One region of the Mucilaginibacter sp. 3215 genome, then DNA from elsewhere that is predicted to be linked to it. Evidence: riboswitches for the same ligand, from Rfam matches in the RefSeq annotation. Region 1 holds a riboswitch; the other holds the start of a gene.
The links. Region 1 has a riboswitch for cobalamin ahead of metE (5-methyltetrahydropteroyltriglutamate--homocysteine S-methyltransferase). Riboswitches for the same ligand answer to the same signal wherever they lie in the genome.

Region 1 (12,369 bases):
TTGATATCGCCAATGAATTAAAGGTTTCTAAAACCACCGTATCGTTTATACTGAACGGGCGTGCAAAGGAAAAACGGATAGGTGAGGACCTGGTAGAGCGCGTTACTAAATACGTGGAAGAAGTGGGCTATAAACCCAATTCCCTGGCTAAAAGCCTGCGTACCGGTAAATCAAATACCATTGGTTTAATGGTTGAAGATATTTCAAACCCCTTTTTTGCCAGCATAGCCCGGCTTATTGAGGATAGAGCTTATAAAAATGGCTACAAAATAATTTATTGCAGTACCGATAATGATACCCAAAAAACCAGGGAACTGATTAGTATGTTTCGTGACAGGCATGTGGATGGCTATATTATTGCTCCGCCCGAAGGTATTGAAGACGATGTAGAGCAACTGCTTAAGGATGGCTTGCCGGTGGTAATGTTCGACAGGCATTTACCCAAAGTAAATACCGATTATGTAGAGGTTGATAATCTTTTCAGCACCTATAATGCTACCAGGCACTTAATACAACAGGGTTACAAAAATATAGGCTTCGTTACTTTCGCTTCGTCACAAACACAAATGCTGGCCCGGATGCAGGGCTATAAGGATGCGCTGAAGGAAAGCCGTTTTGCTCCGGTGGTTAAAGAGATTGTTTTTAACCAGGACGAAGAAATGATCATTAAGCCGATGACAGCCTTTTTTAAAAAGCACCAAGATCTCGACGCGGTAGTTTTTGGCACCAACCATGTAGGTACCTGCGGGCTAAAAGTATTTAACACGCTGGGTATTAAAGTACCCGGGGATATGGCCGTTATATCGTTTGATGATTATGACGTTTTTAAGCTGTACTCGCCCCCGGTAACCGCTATCGCTCAGCCGGTTGAAGAAATTGCGGATAATGTGATTACCGTGTTACTTAAAAAATTGAACTCTAAAGGGCTTAGTACAGCCTCACATTCTATTATTCTTAAAACCAACCTCCAGATCAGGGGTTCATCGTCCGGATTAAAAGGGTGATTTAATTTAGAAGGGCCTTATATTAGCAGGTAAAAGTGAAGTATTTATAAAGATGGATATTTCGTAAATATTCAGTTTGTATCTTACCTTTAATAAAAATTTACTGTTATGACACGGGCTTTTATCATAAAAAATAAAGCGAGAATGGTTTTGGCTTTAGCTGTGCTTACCGCTATGCTTTTATTAGCCAACTGGAATGGCCGGGACAATGTTAAAGAATTGGATAAAACGCTGACATCCATTATGAAGGACCGCTTATTGCCAGCTACTTTTGTGCATGAAATAAGCAGTCGGCTTTATGAAAATAAACTGGCAGCTGTTTCTGGTGCAGATGTCCAGGTAAAAATTAATGGTAATTATGCAGCTATAGAAGCGTTAGCAAAGAAATATGAGGCCACTCAATTAACACGCGAAGAATCAGCAAAATGGAAGACCTTTCGTGTGCAATTGCGTGATCTGCAGCAGCAGGAAGCTGGCCTGAATAATGCAGAGTATGTTTTTAATCAGGCCCTTAAATCGCTTGATCAACTGATAGCGATACAGGTTGGCGAGAGCAACCGCCTGCTGCAAAGCGGACAAAGAAATGTAAGTTCAAGTATACTTACAGCCAATTTTGGTGTGGTTGTTTGTATTTTACTTGGATTATTTATTATGGTGCTGCTAAGCGGCAGGGAACAAATGATTTTAAGGCAGGACGAAAGGCATTTGCTTAATTAAAGTAGTTTTAATAATGAAATCCAGACTTACGAAGTTTTTAAAACTTCGTAAGTCTTAGAGTTTCTTAAATAACCATCACATTTTCACCAGCTTTAAGCGGGTATGATTTTGTTTTCCAGACCAATATGCCTGATGTGCGCTGTGGTAAGCTGATTTTTATTTTCCACTTTTTATTTTCTAAAGCATAAGCTACTGCAACCTTACCGTTAGGGTGTGGGATCTCGCCGCTCACATTGGTCATTGTTCCCAAATGAGGTTCGATCTTGATCTTGCTGAATCCGGGCGAATAGCTGTCAATACCCAAAACTGTCCTGAAGAATTCAATATTGGGGCTGCTTCCCCAGGCATGGCAATCTGAACGGCTATATTTAAGGTCGGAATATTCGGCCCAGGTGGTTAAGCCCATTTTAATATTCTCGCGCCAGATATCCAGCCAGTTCATATAATCGTTACCTAAACCACCTTTTACCAATGCCTGGTGCAGGTAATATTTAAAATAAATGGTGCATTGGGTCAATGAGGTATCGGTTAATAACCGTTTAGATAACACAGGCAGATCTGCGTTTTTTACCATGCCTGTAAGTATGGCTAATGAATTGGCATGCTGCGAAAATTGTTTCTTGTCCCATGTATCGGCATACAGCATTTTTGCCGGGTCCCAATATTTGCGTTGAATAGTTTGCTTAAGCTTAGCAGCTTCTTTGTGGTATAAAGTGGCATAACCGGGCATGCCAATTTTTGTTTCCATAGCGGCAGCCCACTCATAAGCCCAAAGTAATTGCAAATCAATAATGGCCGAACTGCCGTCGGTGCCTTTTGGCGGCGAGCCTATATCCCAGTTTTTGCCGCTGGCCCAATCCACAAAAGTCCAGTAAGGGGTGTTTTTTAATGAGCCATCAGCTTGTTGGTATTGGCTGAAAAACTTTAATACTGCCCGTTCGCCATCCAGCTTATCCTTAATAAAATTACTGTCATTGCGGTACATCCAGTAATCATACAGCATGCCTATGTACCATAATGAAAAAGTTGAAATAATTTGGGTATCATGCGTAGGGTAACGGCTTTGGGTAACGCCCTCTGTTAAACGGGAATGGTCCATCAGGTTAATGGCATTGCGGGCCAGCCGGTCATCGCCGCTATAGTAATAGGATATCATGGCCTGGATACGGGTATCGCCGATGTATTGCAGTTGCTCATAATAAGGGCAATCTGTATAAGTTTCAAATGCATTAAGCCGGGCCGTACGCCAGCCAATATCGAGCATCTGTTTTATTTCCTTATTATCGGTATTGAAAACGGCACGTTGCTTAAATGGATAACCGGTAAAGGTGCCATACAGGTCATCAATAACCAAAGGCTCGTTTTGTGTATGCACAATTAAGCGGATGTACCTAAAAGTACGGAAGTTGAGCGTAGTATATGATTGTCCTTTGCTGCCATTGGAGATCAAACTATCATTTCTGCCCGAAAAATCCTTGCCCTCCACATCGTTACGGTTGCCTTTGCGCATTCCATATTTGCTTAAATTATCAAAAAGCGATTCGGCATAACTTAAGGAGATCCTGGCATCTTTCCCACCGCTGAAATTAATGGTAGGATAGGCGTTGGTAAGATGCGTTTGATCAAGCAGCATGGTAACTGTAGTATTTGCAGGAATAGTAAGCGGTGTTTTAGTGCCCGGAAAAGCCGGGGGAACATCTATCCCGGAGGCTTTACGTACAACGGGGATCCGCTCATAAATTAATTCCTGGTGCGGAATTGAGGATGGTACCAATTGCCATCCGAACCCATCCCACCGGCCCTTTAATTGCCCGCCGAAGAGGTTAGCTGCCTTTGGCCAGCTGCTATCATCAAAGTTAGGTGAGTACCAGTTCATAATGCTTTTATTCAGATCCACCATTTCGCCGGTGCTGGCAGCGAAATAGCCCCAGATGGGCTGATAGCCTTTGTCCTGAATGCTTTTCCAGGTGTTATTGGTGTTAAGGATCTCTTCGGCTGATGAATTGCCTTGTATAATAAAGGCTGTGCGGACACTGATCTGCGCTTCAGGGCGGTATTGAGCCTCGTTCCACACTAAAGCAGCTACGGTATTTTTACCGGCTACGAGATAGGGCGCAAGGTCGACGGTTTCATAGTTCCAATAAAAAGTATCGCCCCTTGCCGGGCCTAATGATACCAATGTGCCGTTTACATACAATTTGTAACGGTTATCGGCCGATACATGAATAACAAAGCTGGCCGGTTTGTTGGTCAGCTCAATGCTTTTACGGAAATAATAAATACCGTATTCGTTTCCGGTGATGTTAGGCACGGAGATCCATTGTGCATTCCATGTCTTTTCCTCTGCGGCTTTATGAACAGGCTGGGCATTACTGTTTTGTGATGAGAGAATGATAGTTAGAGATAAAGTTAGAATCAGAAGGTGTTTCATGAAGATTTCATTGATTAATTGGTGAGGGGCAGGTTGGTTTTTCCTGGTTGCATTAAGTAGATAAATTGGTTCGACTAATATAATTAAATCGATTTAGCATTTTATCAAATTTTTTTGTTTTTTTATGATTGGCAAAGCTGATGGGACTATGTTTTTCATTTTTGAACCATCGTTAGTTCTGCCTGCCTCAGGGTTGGGATAACACGCAAACTAAATCCAAAAGTTATATTGAAATTGGTCGCTGAACTTTATATTTGTTTAAACCTACCAGTTACATCTATGAAAAAAATGATCCTGTTCCTGCTTTCATTTTATTTTATCGGCAGGGGAGTAGCTCAAAACCCGGTTCAACCACTTGTTATCCAGGGAAAGCTCAGCAATTCGGCCGAAAAGATGTTGAAGATCTTTTTTGAAGATGCCAGCGGCAAATTGCTTATGGATACCATCAGGCTTAATGATTCGGGTGAGTTTTATTTAAAAACGTACAAGATAGTAAAGCCTCAACGCACCAGCATCCAACAAAACAATACCCAAATCAACCGGATCTATGTAGCACCAGGCTATGATCTCCATATAACCGGTGATGCCATTAATTACGTCAACCTGTCGAAAACTAAAAAGATAACCGGTATAGGTGCCGAAACCAATCAATACCGTGTAAAATTAGATTCAATCCTGGTAGCCCGGAACGACAAAACAGCGTGGTATGAACTAAAGACCGATGAGTTAATCCAATTCCTTAAAAAAAGTAAAACGTTGGAAGATTCGTTACTAAATGTTGTGTTCAACAAGCCGGCAAAGCAGGATCAATATTTCAATACGTTTAAGGAAATGATTGATTTAGATAATCAAAGCTTAAATTTTTACATGCTGCTTCAGCACCTTGATTTGAGTAAATACAATGCAGCGCGGATGCGGGAGCTGGTATCAAAAAACACCCCCTCAGCATTTTCAAAAGGTATACCGCATGACGAATATTTAGTATCAGAAGATTATAAATCATGGGTTTTACCACTTTATTATGCCTATGAACAGCGGCTGGATCTGCTGCGCGATTCGGCATCGGTGAAGCAGCCCGGGTACACACTTGGCAAAATCAAACAGCTTTTTACCGGTAAGGTTAGGGACTATTATCTGAACCGACACGTTGAAAAAAGAATTGGTAGTGCTAACTCTCTTGAAAAATTGAATATAGCCCAAAAGGAGATGCGTGTATTCATTGACGCAATAAGTAACCCGGCTTTAAAAAATAACATCGCCGGTAATTTTACCGAAAAAAAGTTACATCTGATGCACGTGCAAATTGGGAAACCGGCCCCGGCTTTTACTTTGCCCAGCGACCGTGGCAAGGTTTTTAACCTGGCCGATTTTAAAGGAAAAGTTATTTATATTGACCTTTGGGCCAGCTGGTGCGGGCCATGCCGCCAGGAGATGCCTGCATATAAAAAACTAAGCGACAAGTTCAAAGCTAATCCGCAGGTTGCTTTTGTTAGTATCGCCGTACATGATGGAGAAAAGGAGTGGCGAAATGCACTCAAAGAAGAAAAGCCGGACTGGCTGCAGCTTTATGACAAAGACGGTACAGTTGCACAATCATACATAGCTTATGCAATTCCAAAATATATACTGATTGATAAAGAAGGCAAGATGCTCAGCTTTGATGCTCCGGGCCCGGGGAGTGTGCAGGCCGAACAATTGATCAATGAAGCTATCGCGAAGCCTTAGTGTGTTTATGCTTTTTCCAGGGCATATGATGCCAGTTCAGTTTTCAGGCTTTTGATCATGATCTGCATTGGTTTTGTGCTGTTTAATACCCTGCAGATCGCGTTGCCGCCTTCTATCGAAAGCATCATCCGGGTTGCAAATTCAACGGGATTTATGGCGTTTGAGAGTTCCCCATTATCAATTCCGTCCTGAATAATATTGGCATAGGTTGTTATTGCGGTATCAACCATGTCTTTTAACTTTTTTTTGATGGCCGGGTTAGTGTCATCCGTCTCTGTCGAAAAATTAACTATCGGGCAGCCGCCTTCAATATAGCTTTTCAATGGATTTTTGCTGTTGTCTAAAGCGGCATTGATCTTGGCAATGGCAGTTTTATGTTTGCTTACTGTGTTGTTCCTTCTGTCGTTTAGTTTTCCTAAAAGGTAATCAACAGCGGCTTGTGCCAGTTCGTCTTTGCTTTCAAAATGGCCATAAAAACATCCCTTACTGGTATTGGCAACTTCAAGTACCTCATCAACCGAAGTGCCGGCAATTCCCCTCTCATTAAATAAAATCGCTGCCTGCTCAATAATGAATTGCCTTTTTTGCTCGCCTTTGTTCATCTTCAGTTATTTACTATGCAAATATAGACTAAATGGTTTAAAAAAATAAAATCGGTTGATTGCTGTTGAAATTAATTGTGTGTTTTGTTATTTGTAAATGGCTGTTAATTAGTATTTTATTTTCATATCCGTTTTGTAATTGTATAACTTTAAGGTGATTTTTTTTACACTGATCTTATGAATACGTGTATTTATAAAGCCGATTAAACAGCGATTGACACAGTAATGTAAATATGGCTAAAAGCAGACTGAATGGTTTTATTTAATAAACCAATTAGTCTACTTTTGTTTTAATAAAAAACGGATCACAATACTGTTTTTACGATCTGTTAAATTTTAACATTAAGCTATGAAACTTATAAAAGAACACCACAGGGGCATCAGCACAGTTTTAGCGTTCGCGCTGATCCCGCTTTCGGGTTTTGCAACTGATATTTATATACCTTCCCTGCCCTCTATGGCCAGGGAATTAGCTGTTAATAATTCGGCTGTTCAGCTTTCGCTCATCGCGTTTATGATCAGTTCGGGCGTTAGTCAATTGTTTGTTGGCAGCTTGCTTGATAGTTTTGGCCGGTACCGTATCGGTACTGTCTCTTTACTGGTGTTTGCATTTGCAAGTTTTGTCATAGCTATCTGCCATAATATTGAGCTTATTTATGCAATGCGTATTTTGCAGGGCATCACGGTAGCGCTTATTGTAGTAGGGAAGAGGGCATACTTTGTAGATATGTACTCGGGCGAGCAGCTTAAACATTATACCAGCCTTTTTTCTATCATTTGGGCAACCGCGCCTATTGTAGCACCCTTTATTGGAGGTTACCTTGAAGCTGCTTTTGGCTGGGAATCCAACTTCCTTTTCCTGGGGATAGCCACTCTTTCGCTACTTGTTTTAGAGTTGGCATACGGTGGTGAATCATTGAAAAATTATCACCCGTTTAAGGCTAAAAGTATTCTGCAGGTTTACCTGGCTACCATTAAAACCCGTGATTTTTCCCTGGGCCTCATCCTGATCTCCCTGAGCTATGCCATGCTGGTGGTGTATGGTATGAGCAGCCCTTTTATAATTGAGCATGTATTTCATTTGTCGCCTGTGGTAACCGGTTATTGCTCGCTGCTTTCGGGGGTATCATTGATGGCGGGCGGTATTATTTCAAAAACCCTCATCAGGAAACCGCTTATCAAAAAAGTATCGGTAGCGCTTGCCCTGCAATTAGGCTTTGCCGCTTTAATGGTGTTTACAGCAGGGATTAAAACAAATTTATTTACGCTGATGGCCTTTACAGCATTGGTTCACCTGTTATCGGGCTTTATATTCAATAATATATTTGCTTACTGTTTAGGCCGGTTTTCAAAAAATGCAGGTATTGCAAGCGGCGTGACCGGCGGCTCACTTTATATTATCACTTCATTTTTTAGCTATGGAATTGTAAATATTATGGCTATCAAAAATCAGCAGTTATTAGGAACCGCTTATTTATCGTTCGCGATACTGGCTGTTGTTACACTGGTGCTTTTCATCAAAGCGAGGGCTTCGCACCAAAAACAAGAAGAAGCGGCTGTTATTTTAGCTGCTGAGGTAGCTGTTGTATAAGGAATAAGATTCCCTGGTTTCATATAACTTTATGATGGAATAATGGAAGCCGGTAAGGAATTATCGGCTTCCATTTTGGTGTGTGATATCAGCAGTTTTATCTTTTTAGTCCTTTTACAATTAATAACATGGCGAAAGCGGTTAAGCCGATGGATATGGCTGCGCTTTTGGATACGGCGCCTAAAATGGCCAGTGTGCCTCCTGCAGCCATTGCACCAAAAACGGCTACACCTATGGCACCCGCTGTTTGCCTTGCCGTGTTTAATATAGCCGAGGCAGTTCCTGATAATGTTTTATCTACACTTGATAAAATACCATTGGTCATGGCTGGTACAGCAAGGCCCATACCCATCGGGATAACCAGGAAAGGCAGGAATAGTTCAAGATATGGGGTATGCTCGTGAGCTATGAATAAACCCGCAAAGCCGGCGGCAAACATGATGAGGCCAACAATGATAGGTTTACGGATGCCGTAGCGGTTAACGATGCGGCCGCTAATCACATTGGAGATCACAAAGCCTACAGTAAGCGGAAGAAATGCCAGCCCGGCCATAATGGATGGATAGTTTAGTACTTTTTGCAGATAAAGGCTTAAAATAAAAACGCTGCCATAGTAAGATCCGTTTAAAACCGCACCGAGTATTAAAAGTGCATTAAACCTCGCTGACTTGAACAGATGGAATGGCAGCATTGGATGTGCTGTTTTGCCTTCAATCCATAAAAAAAGACCGAAAATCAATAAACTCAAAATAAGCCCTCCCCAGATTAGTACATGGCCTAATCCAAGCCGGGGTATTTCAATAATTACACTAATGAGTGTGGTGACTGATAGCATCCAGGTGAGTTGTCCGGGCAAATCAAAACTCCTCTTGCTTGTTTTTGTCATTTGCGCCATTTTAAAACTCAGGATATAACCAATTATGCAGATTGGGATGTTAACAATAAAAATGAAACGCCAACTGCTGAATGCTATCAGGAAGCCACCAATGGTGGGGCCTGCCGCCATGGCAGCGCTTCCGGCAGCTGTCCACAAGCCTACGGCCCGCGTGCGTGTTTGTGGTGTATGTGCAAACTGGTGATTGAGCAATGCAAGCGAGCTTGGGATCATCATAGCAGCCCCAATTCCCTGGGCCACACGGCAAATGATAAGCGTAATTGCATCAGGGGCCAAACCGCATCCTGCTGATGCAATACCGAAAATGATCATGCCAATCTGGAAGATCTTTTTTGATCCTAATAGGTCGCCGAGGCTACCTGCCGACAGCATGAGTACTGCAAATGCAAGCGTGTATGCGTCAATTACCCATTGCAGGGTGCTGATACCCGCATGATATGCTTTTGCAATTTCAGGTAGTGCAATATTAACGATAGAAACATCAAGTTGTGCTACTACAAAGGCCAGACTGGTAGTTAATACCGCCCAGCCAAAGCCCGGAAGGTTTGAATGTGTTTTCTGATCCATATAGAAGCTGCCAAAGGTAAGGATCAGTTTGCATCTGGTATGGTACAATTCAACGCTTTATAGGTTTACGCGTTTATTGGCCATGGTATAACCTACAATTTAACCAAGAAATAACCTGAATATTCAGCCGGCAGATCATTATATTTGCCCCGATAAGTTCTTTACTTTACTTCATCAACCGGTATAGGTTTTACTTAATTGTAGATTAATAGGGAATCGTGTGTAAATCACGAACTGTCGCGCAACTGTAAGTAACACAAAGGTTTTTGCCAGTAATGTCCACTGTCCTGATGAATGGGGATGGGAAGGACGGCAAAAATGTTACAAGTCAGGAGACCTGCCTAATACTGAATTGACAATGCTTTCGCGGTATGAAGCTTGGTCTGGGTTATGATTACTTGCCTGTTTGGGTCCATGGCCCGTTATGACAGACTGTGACCATATATTCTCTCCATATTTTACATATCATAAAACATTACGAAGCTTAGCTGAAAGGGCTTTTAACCGATTTATTCATTTAATCAATTAAAAGAAATGCTAACGCAAAATTTAGGTTACCCGCGTATTGGTAGCCGGCGCGAATTAAAAAAAGTCTGCGAAAACTACTGGGCAGGCAAAACGGGCGTAAAAAATGTGCTTACCGTGGGTAAATACATCAGGGAAGAAAACTGGCTGCTGCAAAAAGAAGCCGGGATCGACCTCATCCCATCAAATGATTTTTCATTTTATGACCAGGTGCTTGATCATTCACTGATGTTTGGCGCTATTCCTAAACGCTATCATGAAGTGATCAGTCAAAAAGGCAATACCGAGCTCGATCTGTATTTTGCTATGGCCCGCGGCTATCAAAAAGATGGATTGGATGTGGTAGCCATGGAAATGACCAAATGGTTTGATACCAATTACCATTACATAGTACCCGAGTTTTATAAAGACCAGCAGTTTAAACTTTTCTCCACCAAAGTTATCGATGAGTTTTATGAGGCTAAACAATTGGGCATCGTTAGCAAGCCGGTGTTGATCGGGCCTGTATCGTACCTGTTGTTGGGCAAAGAGAAAGAGGCTGGTTTCGATAGGGTAGACCTGATCAAAAATCTGCTGCCTGTTTATTTTGATATCCTGAATAAGCTTAAAGCTTTGGGTGCCGAATGGGTCCAGTTTGATGAGCCGTTTTTAGCGCTTGATTTAAGCGAAAAACAACAGGAGGTATTTAAAGATACCTATAAGCAATTGAGGAAAGAATTTCCTTTCCTGAAGATAGTTTTGGCAACTTATTTTGAACGCCTGGGCGATAACACTCAATTAGCGGCAACTTTACCTGTTGATGTTTTACATGTCGATTTGGTGCGGGCGCCTCAGCAATTGAATGAAGTAATGGAGCATCTGCCCCAAAAAACTATCCTTTCTTTAGGTGTTGTTGACGGGCGCAATATCTGGAAAAATGATTTTGTTAACTCGCTGGTCATTATAAAGAATGCGAAGGATAAATTAGGCGCCGACCGCGTTTGGATAGCCCCTTCATGCTCATTGATCCATTCGCCATGCGATCTGCAAAATGAAACCAACGATGAAGTGCTTACTCCCGAAATTAAGCAGTGGCTGGCTTTTGCGCGGCAGAAAATAAACGAAGTGGTATTGCTGAGCAACTTATCGGAAGATGTGGTGAGCGATAGCAGCCTGCATCAACTGGCAAAAAACCGGCAGGCAAACGAGGCCCGCCGAACATCTGCACTGATCCATAACCCAGCGGTTAAACAGCGTGTAAGCGCCATCACCGAAAATGATGCAAAGCGTATAAGTGCTTTTCCTGCACGCAAAGAACAGCAGCAGCAACTGCTTAACCTGCCGCTTTTTGCCACCACAACTATTGGTTCGTTCCCGCAAACCGCCGAAGTACGAAGCTGGCGTGCCCAATTGAAAAAAGGCGTGATAAGCCTGGGGGAGTATAATAAACTGATAGCTACCGAAACTGAAAAGGCTATAAAATGGCAGGAAGAAATAGGGTTGGATGTGCTGGTACATGGCGAGTTTGAACGTAATGATATGGTTGAGTACTTTGGCGAACAACTGGCCGGTTTTACCTTTACACAAAATGGCTGGGTGCAAAGCTATGGCAGCCGCTGTGTTAAGCCACCGGTTATTTATGGCGATGTATCAAGGCCACAGCCTATGACGGTAAAATGGTCGGCTTATGCGCAATCACTAACCTCAAAATGGATGAAGGGTATGTTAACCGGCCCGGTAACTATTTTGCAATGGTCGTTTGTGCGCAATGACCAGCCCCGTTCCGAAACCTGTACGCAGATAGCATTGGCCATTCGTGATGAAGTTTGTGACCTGGAAAGCGCCGGTATCAAGATCATCCAGATAGATGAACCGGCCATTCGTGAAGGATTACCGCTTCGCAGGGATGACAGGGTAAATTATCTCGACTGGGCAGTTAAAGCTTTCAGGATTTCGGCAAGCGGCGTTCAGGACAGTACACAGATCCACACGCATATGTGCTATTCGGAGTTTAATGACATCATTAAAAGCATAGCCGATATGGATGCCGATGTGATCACAATAGAAACATCGCGCTCACAAATGGAGCTGCTGGATGTTTTTGCTGATTTTAAGTATCCTAACGAAATTGGCCCCGGTGTATATGATATCCATTCGCCGCGCGTGCCCAACAGGGAGGAAATGATCCGTTTACTTAAACGCGCCCAGGCGGTAATACCCGATGCCCAGCTTTGGGTAAATCCCGATTGTGGTTTAAAAACACGGGGCTGGGATGAAACCCAAAAGGCCTTAACAGAGATGGTTGAAGCCGCGAAAGCTGTCCGCGAGAATGT
Region 2 (12,369 bases), on a different contig from region 1:
TATTACAGTGCCGAAACCGAGGTTCAAAAATTCATCTATTAATTCGGATGTATCCCTTTGCCACAGCGGGTAAATACCTTTGAGCCCGATCTCATTTAATCGTGTGTCGCGATAATCTTTCAGGTCCTGCAAAAATATATCGCCAAAAATGGAATGGGTTACACCTTCATTTTTAAATCGGGTTAAATGATGGCGCATTACATCGTCATATTGCTGCATTCCCGGCATTTCGGGCAGGCGGATCTGGTATAAAGGAATACCAATAGCTTCGGCCTGTTTAATCAGCAACTCTGTTCTTACACCGTGCATCGAAATTCTGTCAGCCGCGTCATTGATCGTAGTTACAAGATAAACGATTTCCAGATCCGGATTTTGCAGGCAATAATATAAGGCGAGGGCGCTGTCTTTTCCGCCGCTCCAATTGAAAATACATTTCATATTTAATGAGAGGATTTATTGAGTTAGCGAATTAGTGATTTAATCTTTCAATAATTCATTCACCAATGCAGGTACGCCTATGGTAGCTTTTTCCTGAATCTTAATTACTGGCCCTTTAACATTTACCGAAGGAATATTAGGATCGATAATATACTTTGGCACCTCGCGGTCAACATAACCGATAAGCCCTGCGGCCGGGTAAACAGCAAGCGAAGAACCTATGAGCATGAACACATCAGCTCCTGCACAGATCATCGCAGCATGCTCTATCATCGGTACAGGCTCACCAAACCACACTACATGTGCGCGTAATTGCGAACCTAATTCGCAAAGGTCGCCCATTTTAATTTCCCAACCTTCAATTGGATAAGTAAGCTCGGGCTTTATGCTTGATTGCGAACGGGTGATAATGCCGTGCAGGTGCACCACATTAGTTGAACCCGCCCTTTCATGCAGGTCATCGATATTTTGGGTGATGATGGTTACATTATATTTTTCTTCGAGGGCAGCAAGGGCGTAGTGTGCTGCATTGGGCTTGGCTTCCAATACTGTTTTACGGCGTTCGTTATAAAATTGCTGTACCATAACCGGATTATGCTCCCAGGCTTCGGGGGTGGCTACATCTTCAATATTATATCCCTCCCAAAGGCCATCACTGTCCCTAAAGGTTTTTAAACCACTTTCGGCGCTGATACCTGCGCCTGTTAATACTACTAAGTTTTTCATTTTGATATAGATGATAATTGGTCAGGCCAAAAAAAAGCGGATTGCCTTTCAACAATCCGCTTTAAATTTAAATGCTTTTATATCATAATGCCAATTGCTTTTTGTCACGAAGAAAAGTGTACTTATTCTTAGCTAACTCAAAGCCGCCGAAAAGTATTGCACTAAATACTAATGTACCCAATGCCATGTTTTTCTCAAACGGAATAGCTTTAATCAATGATTCACCATAGCCAGCTAAGGTATGCGGATAAAGTGTACCATATAACCAGGGCAGATCTGTAATTAACCAGTGAATTAAAACTGCTGCGATTGAGCCTAAAAGCACATTAAGAACATTTACCTTTTCAAGCAAATTACCAACAAGTACCATTAATGCAAAACATAGGTAAACCCATACGGCTCCGCCATACCATAACGTTAACTTTGAAGTATACAGGTAATTGATTATGATATCGGTTGAAAACAGCGTAAGCAACACTGTTGCATAACCTTTCCACTTTGACGTAAAATAAGCGCCTCCAAATAATGCAATAGCACCCACCGGATTGAAATTACTCAATTCTTTATACTTAAATGCTAAAAGCCTGAATGCGGCAGCAACCAGGATCATCAAGATCAGGAACAGGTTGCGATTGGTATTATCTTTTGCGGTCATGATTTTATATATGGCGTAAAATTACTTAATAATCCGTACAATAAACAAACACTATTTAAATTGATACCTGGCGCCAAGCATAAAGTTAATACCACGTGTGTTGTATCCTAACCAGTCCACGTACTTAGTATCCAAAACGTTGTTCAGGTCACCAAAAACATTTAGATTTTTTGTTGCCTTGTATTCCAGGTGCAGATCAACCAGGTTATAGTGCTTCAGTGTAATCACTTCTGATCCGGTGTTTGTAAAAGTCAAATCAGTACGGTCACCTGTATATTTGTAGTTAACACCTACCTCAAAATCACTTAAGATATCATAGCTGATGTTGGCACCCAAAGTACTCTTAGGCCTGCGGTAAAGGTTGCCGGTTTGTGTACCGGCTTCGTCGGTTAGTTTACCTGTTACATAAGCGTAATATGCAGATGCATGAATTTTATTCTCGTGATATTTTAACTCGCTTTCAAAGCCCTTATCTTTTTGTTGTTGCCCGTTTGCATATTGACTATAAGGGGGGCCAGGCAGGTTTTTAAAATAGATAACATCTTTGGTATTACGCTTGAAAAACTGGGTATTAAATGAAAGGGCATTCTTAACAATATCCCAATCAAAACCTGCTTCATATGATGTCGTGATTTCAGGGTTTAATTTAGCATTACCATATTCTGAAAACAACTGATATAGCGAAGGTGATTTGAAGGCCGAAGCTATGGTACCAAAGATCTTAAACTGATCGGCAAGGAATAATGATGGGTTGATGGTGTAGGTAAACTTGTCGCCATATTTACTATGGTTATTGTACCTGCCGCCTAACTCCATGTGAAAGATATCGTATTTGAAAAATAACGACGTATAAGCGCTGAATATGTTATTAGCAGCATCACCAGCTTTAATAATGCTCGGAACACCCGGATAAGATGTTGTTTCATACAGACTGTACTGGCTTGTGTTGCTGTATTTAAAGGCCGCACCGCTGGTAATATCAAAATACTTATTCAATTCATAATTAAATACAGCTTCGACATTGGTTATACGACCTGTATTTTTTGTAACCTGGTGGGTTCCGTAATTGTCAGATGGCAGGTTATTGAAATCATTTTGAACAGTATTTTGAGAAAGGTTTAAGTTCAGGTTACCTTTTGGCAAAATCAATTTTGCACCTACACCGCCAAATAAGAATGTGTTTTTATAAGTGTAATCATTGTCGTTTATAAAAGCACCGTAAGGAAGATCACCGGTATTGTGGCTTACCTGCAGGTTTCCGTTCAGGATAAATTTAGATGAAACATTTTGGCTCAGGTTCACACTGGCCGAACGTTGGTGAAAACCATCTTTCTTAAATACACCTTTGCCGGTAGTATCTGTGGCCGCGGCAAAACCTTTTGAATCGATATTTGAAAGATTAACAGCTATACCTGTGTTCTTTACCCTTCCAATTAATGAAGCCGATTCTTTAAACGTATTATAGCTGCCACCTGTTAGCTGCAATCCACCGGTTAATCCTTGCTGTTTAGCTTTTTTAGTAATGATATTAATAACGCCTGCTACAGCATCAGAACCATAAAGCGTTGAACCGCTTCCTTTCAAGATCTCGATATGATCTATCAGATCCAGCGAAAAAGCGTTAAGATCATAGCTACCATCAATGCCCGAAGCATTGTTTACCGGAAAACCATCGACCAGGATAAGGGTATTGCCAGATGAAGCTCCGCGCAAGAAAACCGATGTGCTGATACCGGGGGCATTGTTTGCACCTGAAAAAGTTATACCGGCAACCGTATTTAATAATTGAGGTAATGATTTACCCTGAGATTTATTGATCTCATCGGCAGAAATGATGGTAACAACGCGGCCGATGTCTGACAGTTTTTTAGGCGACCGGCTTGCAGTTACTACTACCGTATTGAGTGTGCGTGTGGTATCCTGTGCATATGCTGCTGAGGTAGATAAACCAACAGCTAACAAACCGAATCCCAAAGTAATTTTAGCGTACTTTTTTTCCATGTATGATTGATATGTGTAAAATAATAATGCAGCCTTAATAGCATACACGGAAATGAATAAAATGAAAACACGCCAAACGAAGAGCATTCACATTCAAGCTTCAATCCCCGAAAGCTATGAATAACATATAACGCTTTGGCAGGTCTTCTGACTTACTCCCCTTTTTGCCTGGCCTTCCCTCCTGTTTACAGAAAGTGGCTATATAGATTTGGCAACGGTTACGGAGCTTACAGCTGCGGGACAGTTACGGACTTACACCGTATTCCCTTTTAATTCATTAAACAAATAATGAAACCTAAAGCGCTGCAAAAGTACAATAAGTATCCGTTAACCTCAAATTACATAGCTATATTTATCATGATGAAATATCTCTGTATTTTACTGCTGATCATGAGCGCATCTGGCAGCTTTGCCCAGCAACCGGATACCATTTTTCTGAAGAGTATGCTGTATGAACATCCCGAATTATTTTCGGGTATCCTGAACCATCCCACGCAAAACGAGGTACAAATACTATATACCCGGATAGACAGGGATAAAAACAACATCCCTCACTTCACCTCGTATAGTTATCGCCTTAACGCGCATCATTATTTTTATCCGGCAAGCACGGTAAAACTCCCCACAGCCATATTCGCCCTTGAGAAGTTGAACGAGCTGAAAGTAAAAGACTTAAACAAAAAGTCGGTAATGATCACTGATAGCTCATTTGCCGGCCAAACCAAAGTCCAGGTGGATACATCATCGGCAACGGGTCTCCCATCCATTGAGAACTACATTAAAAAGATTTTACTGGTGAGCGATAACGATGCGTACAACCGGCTTTATGAATTTGTTGGGCGGGCGGAGATCAATCGAAAACTAAAAAAATATCACCTTAATAACACCCGTATTGTGGGCAGATTGGCTATTGGCGATGCGGGAGAAAGTACGCGGCACACCAACGCTGTCAATTTTTACAACGGCGATACGCTGGTTTATCACAAACCGGCATTATATGATACGTCAAACTATCCCATGCACCTGGAAAACATGCTGCAGGGCAAAGCTTATTTAGATAGCAGCGACAGGCTGGTTAACAGGCCGCTCGATTTTTCTGAAAAGAATGTTTATGCTCTTGCCGATCAGCAAATGGTTCTTAAACGGTTATTATTTCCGGAAATTTTTCCTAAAGCGCAACGCTTTAATTTAACGGCGGAAGACTATCGCTTCATTTACCGTTATATGAGCACTTTCCCTACCGAAAACACTAAACCTACCTATCGCCGGCCTGAGTATTTTCCGGCTTACTGCAAATTTTTGTTTTATGGCGGGGATAGTACAGCAGTTATTAACCCAGATATCAGGGTCTTTAATAAAATTGGCGACAGTTATGGTTATGATATTGATAATGCCTATATAGTAGATTTTAAAAATAAGGTTGAGTTTATGCTCAGTGCCGTTGTACAGTCAAATGAAGATGGCATACTCAACGATAATAAATATGAGTACGCAACGGTATGCCTGCCTTTCCTGAAAAACCTCAGTCGGGTGATATATCAATATGAACTTAAACGCCCTAAAAAGCACTTTCCCCATTTAACTAAATTTAAATTTACTTATAGCAAAAAGTAATAAAATTCACTTCTGAAAAACTTAGTAGCCCTAAAGGTGTTTTAAAAACGATAACTATTTAAAAACCTATGGCAACTACAATAGTAAAATATACCGACAACTTCCCCGTGCTTTATGGCGATGACCGCATAAACCTGAACTGGCCCGAGCGTTTTACGTCCATTGCCGGAGGTGTGAAACTCGGCTTTTCAGGCTTTAAAAACATATTCAAAAATCCGCTTTCAAGTATTGTAAAGATAGGTGCAGGCGGTTATCTGTTAAACCGTGGGATCACCGGGCATTGCGAACTTTATAAGCGCATCGGTAAACTATCAACCAACCCGATAAACGTAAATATCCGTTCGTCATTTGTAGTAAATAAACCAAGGGAAAAGGTTTATCAATTTTGGCGCAAGCTGGATAACCTGCCTCTGTTTATGAAACATCTGGAAAGTGTAGAAGTTATCGACTCCAAATATTCGCATTGGGTGTTGAAACTCCCCAAAAATGTAGCCACTATCAGCTGGCATGCTGAAATTGTTCATGACGAACCTAATGAAGTGATCGGTTGGAGTTCGCTGTCTGATTCAATGATCAACAACGCGGGTAAAGTACGTTTTCAGGATACCGTTGACGGGAAAGGTACCATCGTTGATGTAGTGATTAGCTACCAGCCGCCTGCAGGTGGTGTTGGTGCAGGCATCGCCAAAATATTAAACCCTGTTTTTAAAAATATGGTTGATAAGGATATCCAGAATTTTAAACAGTATATGGATATTAATAACGATCCGGATGAGTTTGTCGAAGTAATTGTCGTTAAATAATAAAATTAACACTTTTATCCCAGGGTGCCTTTATATCTTACAACAATAGCTATCATTTCCGTCTGAATTTTGATTTAAGTTTTAGAAAACTCCGTTCATAAAAGTAATATGATAATAAAGGGACAGTAATCAAACCCAATACATTGTAAGGAAATATGCTTAATGGCATTTTGCTATCCTGGCCGGTAAATAACTGTTGCCATATGTATATGCCATATGATAGAACACCAATAAATGACAGTAATTTATTGTTTAATACTTTAAAAATCCAATCATTTGCGGGTATGATATTGCTTAAAATTAAATAGCCGATAATTACCGAAATCGCCAGGTTTACGTACAGTGATTTTAAGGTATAAAATTCGTCAAAGTGTAATCCAAACATCAATATTATAGCCAAAATATTGCCGGCTACCTTTGTTTGTTTGAGCCAAATTACCTTCAAAGTTTCTTCGGACGCCATCAACGCAAAAAAACAGCCGACACCAATTGATTGAAACTTTATAAAATAGTGAGTAAAACCGTAAATAATGCCACGATTCAAAACGGGAACAAACTGCTGCACTGTACACAATAGCGGCAATGTGAATACAATGGTGATAATGATATAATAAAATGCAGTTCTGTTGATCTTTAAAATAAAAGGAAAAAGGAGATAAAATTGTTCTTCAACCGATAAAGACCAATAATGACTGAAGTAGTAAGTGAAATCATGGCTCCGGAAATAACTGAAATCCATTAGATACAATGCTGACCCTGCAAATTGAATCCACGAAATGTTTAAACTGTAGAAATGGTTTAATAAAAACACCACTCCGATATATAAATAGGCTAAAGGAAATATTCTCAAAAATCGCCTGATATAAAATTTCTTTAACGATAAGTCTCCTGTTACTTCTTTTTCTTTTAAACATAGACTTGTAATTAAAAAGCCACTTATTACAAAGAAAATATTTACTCCCAACCCGCCGTTGAATATTTTGGTATAAAAATAATTATCGGATAACTGAAGATGGTAAAATACAACCAGGATAATTGAAATGCCCCGAAATCCATTTAAGGAGTAATAATAGTTGTTGCGCAATAGGCTGGATAAGGTAGGCTGCCCTTCCGGGTTTAATATCATACAGTAAAAATAACAAGCAATTTAAATTTTCAAGCTATTAAAACAAAAAAGGCCGCAATTGCGGCCTTTTTCATGCATTTATAATGCGATATTATTTTACTGCATCAACAACTGCTTTGAAAGCGTCTGGGTTGTTCATCGCTAAATCAGCTAATACCTTACGGTTTAAGCCAATTTCTTTAGCGGCTAATTTACCCATTAACTGAGAGTAAGAAATTCCGTGCTGACGGGCACCAGCGTTGATACGTTGGATCCATAAAGCTCTGAACTCTCTCTTTTTGGTTTTACGGTCGCGGTAAGCGTACTGTAAACCTTTTTCAACTGTGTTTTTTGCAATGGTGTATACCTTGCTACGTGAACCCCAATAACCTTTGGCGAGGTTCATGATCCTTTTCCTGCGTCTTCTCGACGCTACTGCGTTAACTGAACGTGGCATCTTGTGTGTTTTTTGGTAGTGAGTGCCTGCATCTCGTGTGCCGGACTTAAAACTCTAATACCTGGTTTTAAAATTTGTGAATTACTTTCCGATACAAAGCATACGTTTTACGTTACCCATGTCGGCATCAGATACTAAGCTGGTTTGACCAAGGGCACGCTTACGTTTTGTCGACATCTTGGTTAAGATGTGGCTTTTGTATGCGTTTTTTCTTGCGATTTTACCTGTTCCAGTAAGCTTAAAGCGCTTTTTAGCACTGGAATTGGTTTTCATTTTTGGCATAACTCTATTTATTTGTGTTAGATATTAACGTTTCTCAACGTTTTATTTTCAAAGCACCTGCCCCTAAAGCAGGTGCAATCTTAATTATTTTTTTGCTGCCTTTGGTGCAAGGGTTAAAAACATCCTTTTTCCTTCAAGCTTTGGTAATTGCTCCACTTTACCAACTTCTTCTAATGCCTGGGCAAAGCGAAGTAATAAGATCTCACCTTGTTCTTTATAAACAATGGCACGACCTTTAAAGTGTACGTAAGCTCTTACCTTTTCGCCGGCTTCCAAAAACTTAATGGCATGCTTCAATTTAAATTCAAAGTCATGATCATCAGTATTCGGTCCGAAACGGATCTCTTTAATAACCGTTTGCTTGGCATTACTTTTTATCTCTTTAAGCTTTTTCTTCTGTTCGTAAATGAACTTGTTATAGTCCGTTACTTTACAAACCGGCGGTACGGCGTTAGGAGATATTTCAACCAAATCCAGTTCCTGCTCCTGCGCTATTGCAAGGGCATCTCTTAATGAGTAAACTCCCTGCTCAACGTTATCACCTACAAGGCGAACTTCCTGAGCCCTAATGAATTGGTTTATGTTATGTTCGGCTTCTTTTTTCTTAAAAGGAAGCCTTGGTCCTCTATTGAAAGGTTTGTTTAATGCCAAGTTATACTGTTATTTCTTTAGTTATCTGTTCTTTAAAATCTTCAATGCTCATACTTCCCAAATCACCGGTGCCATGTTTACGTACAGAAACCAAGCCTTCGGCAGCTTCTTTTTCGCCCACAACCAGCATGTAAGGGATTTTTTTGACTTCAGCATCACGTATCTTTCTGCCTATTTTCTCGTCCCTGAAGTCGATTAGCCCGCAAATATCGGAATCTTTTAATATATCAGAAACTTTTTTTGCATATTCTTCATATTTTTCTGATATAGGAAGTATAATGAACTGCTCGGGCGATAACCACAGCGGGAAATTGCCTGCACAATGCTCAATTAATACTGCTATAAAGCGTTCCATTGAGCCAAACGGCGCCCTATGGATCATTACCGGGCGGTGCTTTAGGTTGTCGCTTCCAGTATATTCCAGTTCAAAACGCTCGGGCAGGTTATAATCAACCTGGATGGTACCCAACTGCCATTTACGACCGAGGGCATCTTTTACCATGAAATCAAGCTTAGGGCCATAAAACGCAGCCTCACCGTATTCAACCACAGTTGGCAAACCTTTTTCGGCGGCAGCTTCTATGATAGCGTTTTCGGCTAATGCCCAGTTTTCGTCACTGCCTATATATTTAGCGCGGTTCTCCGGGTCGCGTAACGACACCTGCGCTATGTAGTTATCAAAGCCCAAAGCTTTGAATACATACAATACAAGGTCAATTACTTTTTTAAACTCATCCTTCACCTGGTCCGGACGGCAAAATAAATGGGCATCATCCTGAGTAAAGCCACGTACACGGGTTAAACCATGCAACTCGCCGCTTTGCTCATAACGGTACACTGTACCAAATTCAGCAAAACGAACCGGCAGATCCTTATATGAGCGTGGTTTTGTTTTATAGATCTCGCAGTGATGCGGGCAATTCATCGGTTTCAGGAAAAACTCCTCACCTTCCTGCGGGGTTTTTATCGGCTGAAATGAATCGGCACCGTATTTTTCATAATGACCAGATGTTACATACAGGTTTTTATGGCCAATATGCGGAGTGATCACCTGCTCATAACCTGCTTTTACCTGGGCTTTTTGTAAAAAGTTTACCAGGCGCTCACGCAACGCAGTTCCCTTAGGCAACCACAGTGGCAAGCCCATGCCCACTTTTTCAGAAAAAGCGAACAACTCCAATTCCTTACCCAGTTTGCGGTGATCGCGCTTTTTAGCTTCTTCGATCATGTGCAGGTATTCAGTAAGTTCGCTGGCTTTAGGGAAAGTGACGCCGTATATACGGGTTAATTGCTTGCGTGTTTCATCGCCACGCCAGTATGCGCCGGCAAGGCTCATCAACTTAACCGCTTTTATAAAGCCTGTGTTAGGGATATGAGGTCCGCGGCATAAGTCGGTAAAATTACCTTGCGAATAAAAAGTAATAGCGCCATCAGGCAGGTCTTTGATCAGGTCAAGCTTGTACTCATCGCCTTTTTCTGTGAAATACTCAATAGCATCAGCCTTGCTCACCGGTTTGCGGATGTACTCCTCTTTAGTTTTAGCAAGTTCAATCATTTTATCCTCTATCTGCTTAAACTCGTCAGAAGATAAAACCTTGTCGCCAAAGTCAACATCGTAATAAAAACCTGTTTCAATAGCCGGACCGATACCAAATTTAGTACCCGGATAAAGGGCTTCCAAAGCTTCGGCCATTAAGTGAGCCGATGAGTGCCAGAAAGTTGACTTGCCATCGGCATCGTTCCAGGTTAATAATTTAACGTGTGCATCTTGCTCAATAGGGCGGCTTGCGTCCCAAACCTGGCCGTCAACTTCGGCCGCTAATACGTTACGGGCTAATCCTTCGGAAATCGACTGCGCGATTTGCATGGAAGAGATCCCTTTGTCATACTGACGAACGGATCCATCGGGAAGTGTAATGTTAATCATCTACAACTATGATTTAAAGTTTTATAAAATTACGTTTAAACGGTCACCTACAAAGTGACCCTCATTTTGTGGGTACAAAAATAGAATTTTAAATAGCATTTAACATCAAAGCAGTTTCAATTTTTTGTTTGATGGGGATTTTCAGGCTTGTAGCATAGAAAATAAAAATGGGGCATCTTAATTTTCAATTTATATGAAAAATTAAGATGCCCCATCGGTTTATGGTGTTGAGCCTACTTAAAAGCCTCGTTCGACGGATTAGAATTAACAGATGTCTCTTTAACCTTAAATTCAATTGGCTGGCCAACCAGGATGGTCTTTACAGAGAACGGAATTTTAATACCTCCGTTTATACCTTCATAGTTACCAAACTCAACAGTCAGGTCATTTGCTCCTTCAATGGTTTGTTTAAGCTTCAGTCCTGTTTTTTGGCTATAATAATTATGGATATGAATCTCAGTACCTATATTGATATCAACCTCGTAGGCAAGCTCGTTATTTACCACTCTTAAAATAGGCTGCAGCGTTATATTTTGATTTATCCGCTCATAATCAAGTTCGGGAAACGGGCGGCTTTTAAGTTTGATCATTTTTTTGGCTGCATCATCAAGCTGTACATCCCTGTTAACCTGCCTTGCTTTTATACTATCGCCGTTAAGTGTTATATGCGACACAACGAGGTTGTTATATGAGGGCACTATTGCTTCCTGGTAGTACTTATCAGGCATTTTATACCGGGTTACCAATTGCACGTCGGCGCCTTGTATATTACCAACTGCCGATGTTTGCAGATCGTGGATATTTTTGAGTTTGTCGGCACCGCCAATGGCATCTAAATACGCCTTGATAACAGTACTTGCCGTTGTGCCTTGTGGAATCGGAAGCCCGCTGTATGAGTTGTTTTCGGGGTTAATATCAGGTAAATTATGATCAGGGTCGATGGTTGCATAAGCAATTTTCGAGGTCGATTTGTATGGGAAGGTCCAGGTATCGCCGCGCTGCCAGATCTCAGCCGGAAGTTTTACAGTGCCGGTTTTTCCGTTCTCTTCTTTAATAGATATAGTAACCGGTAATGCCATTTCTTCCAGGTTTACAATGGTGATCATAGCACCTTTGGTGGCATCATTATCAGGATATGAAATATCCTTTATACCCTGATCAACTTTCCAGGTGGTGAAAAACCATTCGTTCCAAAACCAGCTCAGGTCCTCACCTGCGGCATTATCCATCGTATGAAAAAAATCCCAGGGGGTTGGGTGTTTAAAAGCCCAGCGTTTGATATAGGTTTTAAAGGCATAATCAAAACGCTCTTCGCCTAAGATCTGTTCTCGTAAAATAGTTAATCCTAATGCCGGTTTTTCATAAGCAGCAACTGCTAAAAAATCCTCCTGTATCACATCGGGCGTATTCATAATAGCCTCAGCACCTGGGCTAAATAAATAAGCGGCACTTTTTTGCTGATCGGGCTTTTCATAATATTCACCCTTGTTAAATACCTTGGTATCAACATTATTTAAAAAGGTGTTAAAACCCTCGTCCATCCAGGCGTATTTACGCTCATTTGAGCCAACAATCATCGGGAACCAGTTATGGCCAAATTCATGATTGGTAACTTCCCACAAACCTCCGTTTTGATTATTTGAGCCACAAAATACTATACCCGGGTACTCCATCCCTCCTACTATACCGGCCACGTTGGTAGCTACAGGA

Region 2: linked by a shared signal. The riboswitch ahead of ABIC84_RS18995 (TonB-dependent receptor domain-containing protein) and the one ahead of metE (5-methyltetrahydropteroyltriglutamate--homocysteine S-methyltransferase) in region 1 are both predicted to bind cobalamin.

The regions. Positions count from the first base shown of each region.
Region 1 is NZ_JBNPWO010000001.1:656,760-669,128, forward strand. Features, by position in the region: gene ABIC84_RS02850 (LacI family DNA-binding transcriptional regulator) at 1-1,004, shown strand, start outside; gene ABIC84_RS02855 (MCP four helix bundle domain-containing protein) at 1,113-1,721, shown strand; gene ABIC84_RS02860 (alpha-L-rhamnosidase C-terminal domain-containing protein) at 1,786-4,152, opposite strand; gene ABIC84_RS02865 (TlpA family protein disulfide reductase) at 4,432-5,877, shown strand; gene ABIC84_RS02870 (TetR/AcrR family transcriptional regulator) at 5,883-6,479, opposite strand; gene ABIC84_RS02875 (MFS transporter) at 6,829-8,070, shown strand; gene ABIC84_RS02880 (MFS transporter) at 8,168-9,580, opposite strand; cobalamin riboswitch at 9,701-9,892, shown strand; gene metE (5-methyltetrahydropteroyltriglutamate--homocysteine S-methyltransferase) at 10,067-12,369, shown strand, end outside.
Region 2 is NZ_JBNPWO010000012.1:144,483-156,851, reverse strand. Features, by position in the region: gene ABIC84_RS19010 (diphthine--ammonia ligase) at 1-438, opposite strand, end outside; gene ABIC84_RS19005 (SIR2 family NAD-dependent protein deacylase) at 478-1,164, opposite strand; gene ABIC84_RS19000 (DUF6580 family putative transport protein) at 1,247-1,819, opposite strand; gene ABIC84_RS18995 (TonB-dependent receptor domain-containing protein) at 1,871-3,820, opposite strand; cobalamin riboswitch at 3,941-4,135, opposite strand; gene ABIC84_RS18990 (serine hydrolase) at 4,109-5,434, shown strand; gene ABIC84_RS18985 (SRPBCC family protein) at 5,503-6,237, shown strand; gene ABIC84_RS18980 (acyltransferase family protein) at 6,290-7,363, opposite strand; gene rplT (50S ribosomal protein L20) at 7,455-7,799, opposite strand; gene rpmI (50S ribosomal protein L35) at 7,881-8,081, opposite strand; gene infC (translation initiation factor IF-3) at 8,166-8,732, opposite strand; gene thrS (threonine--tRNA ligase) at 8,734-10,659, opposite strand; gene ABIC84_RS18955 (M1 family metallopeptidase) at 10,893-12,369, opposite strand, start outside.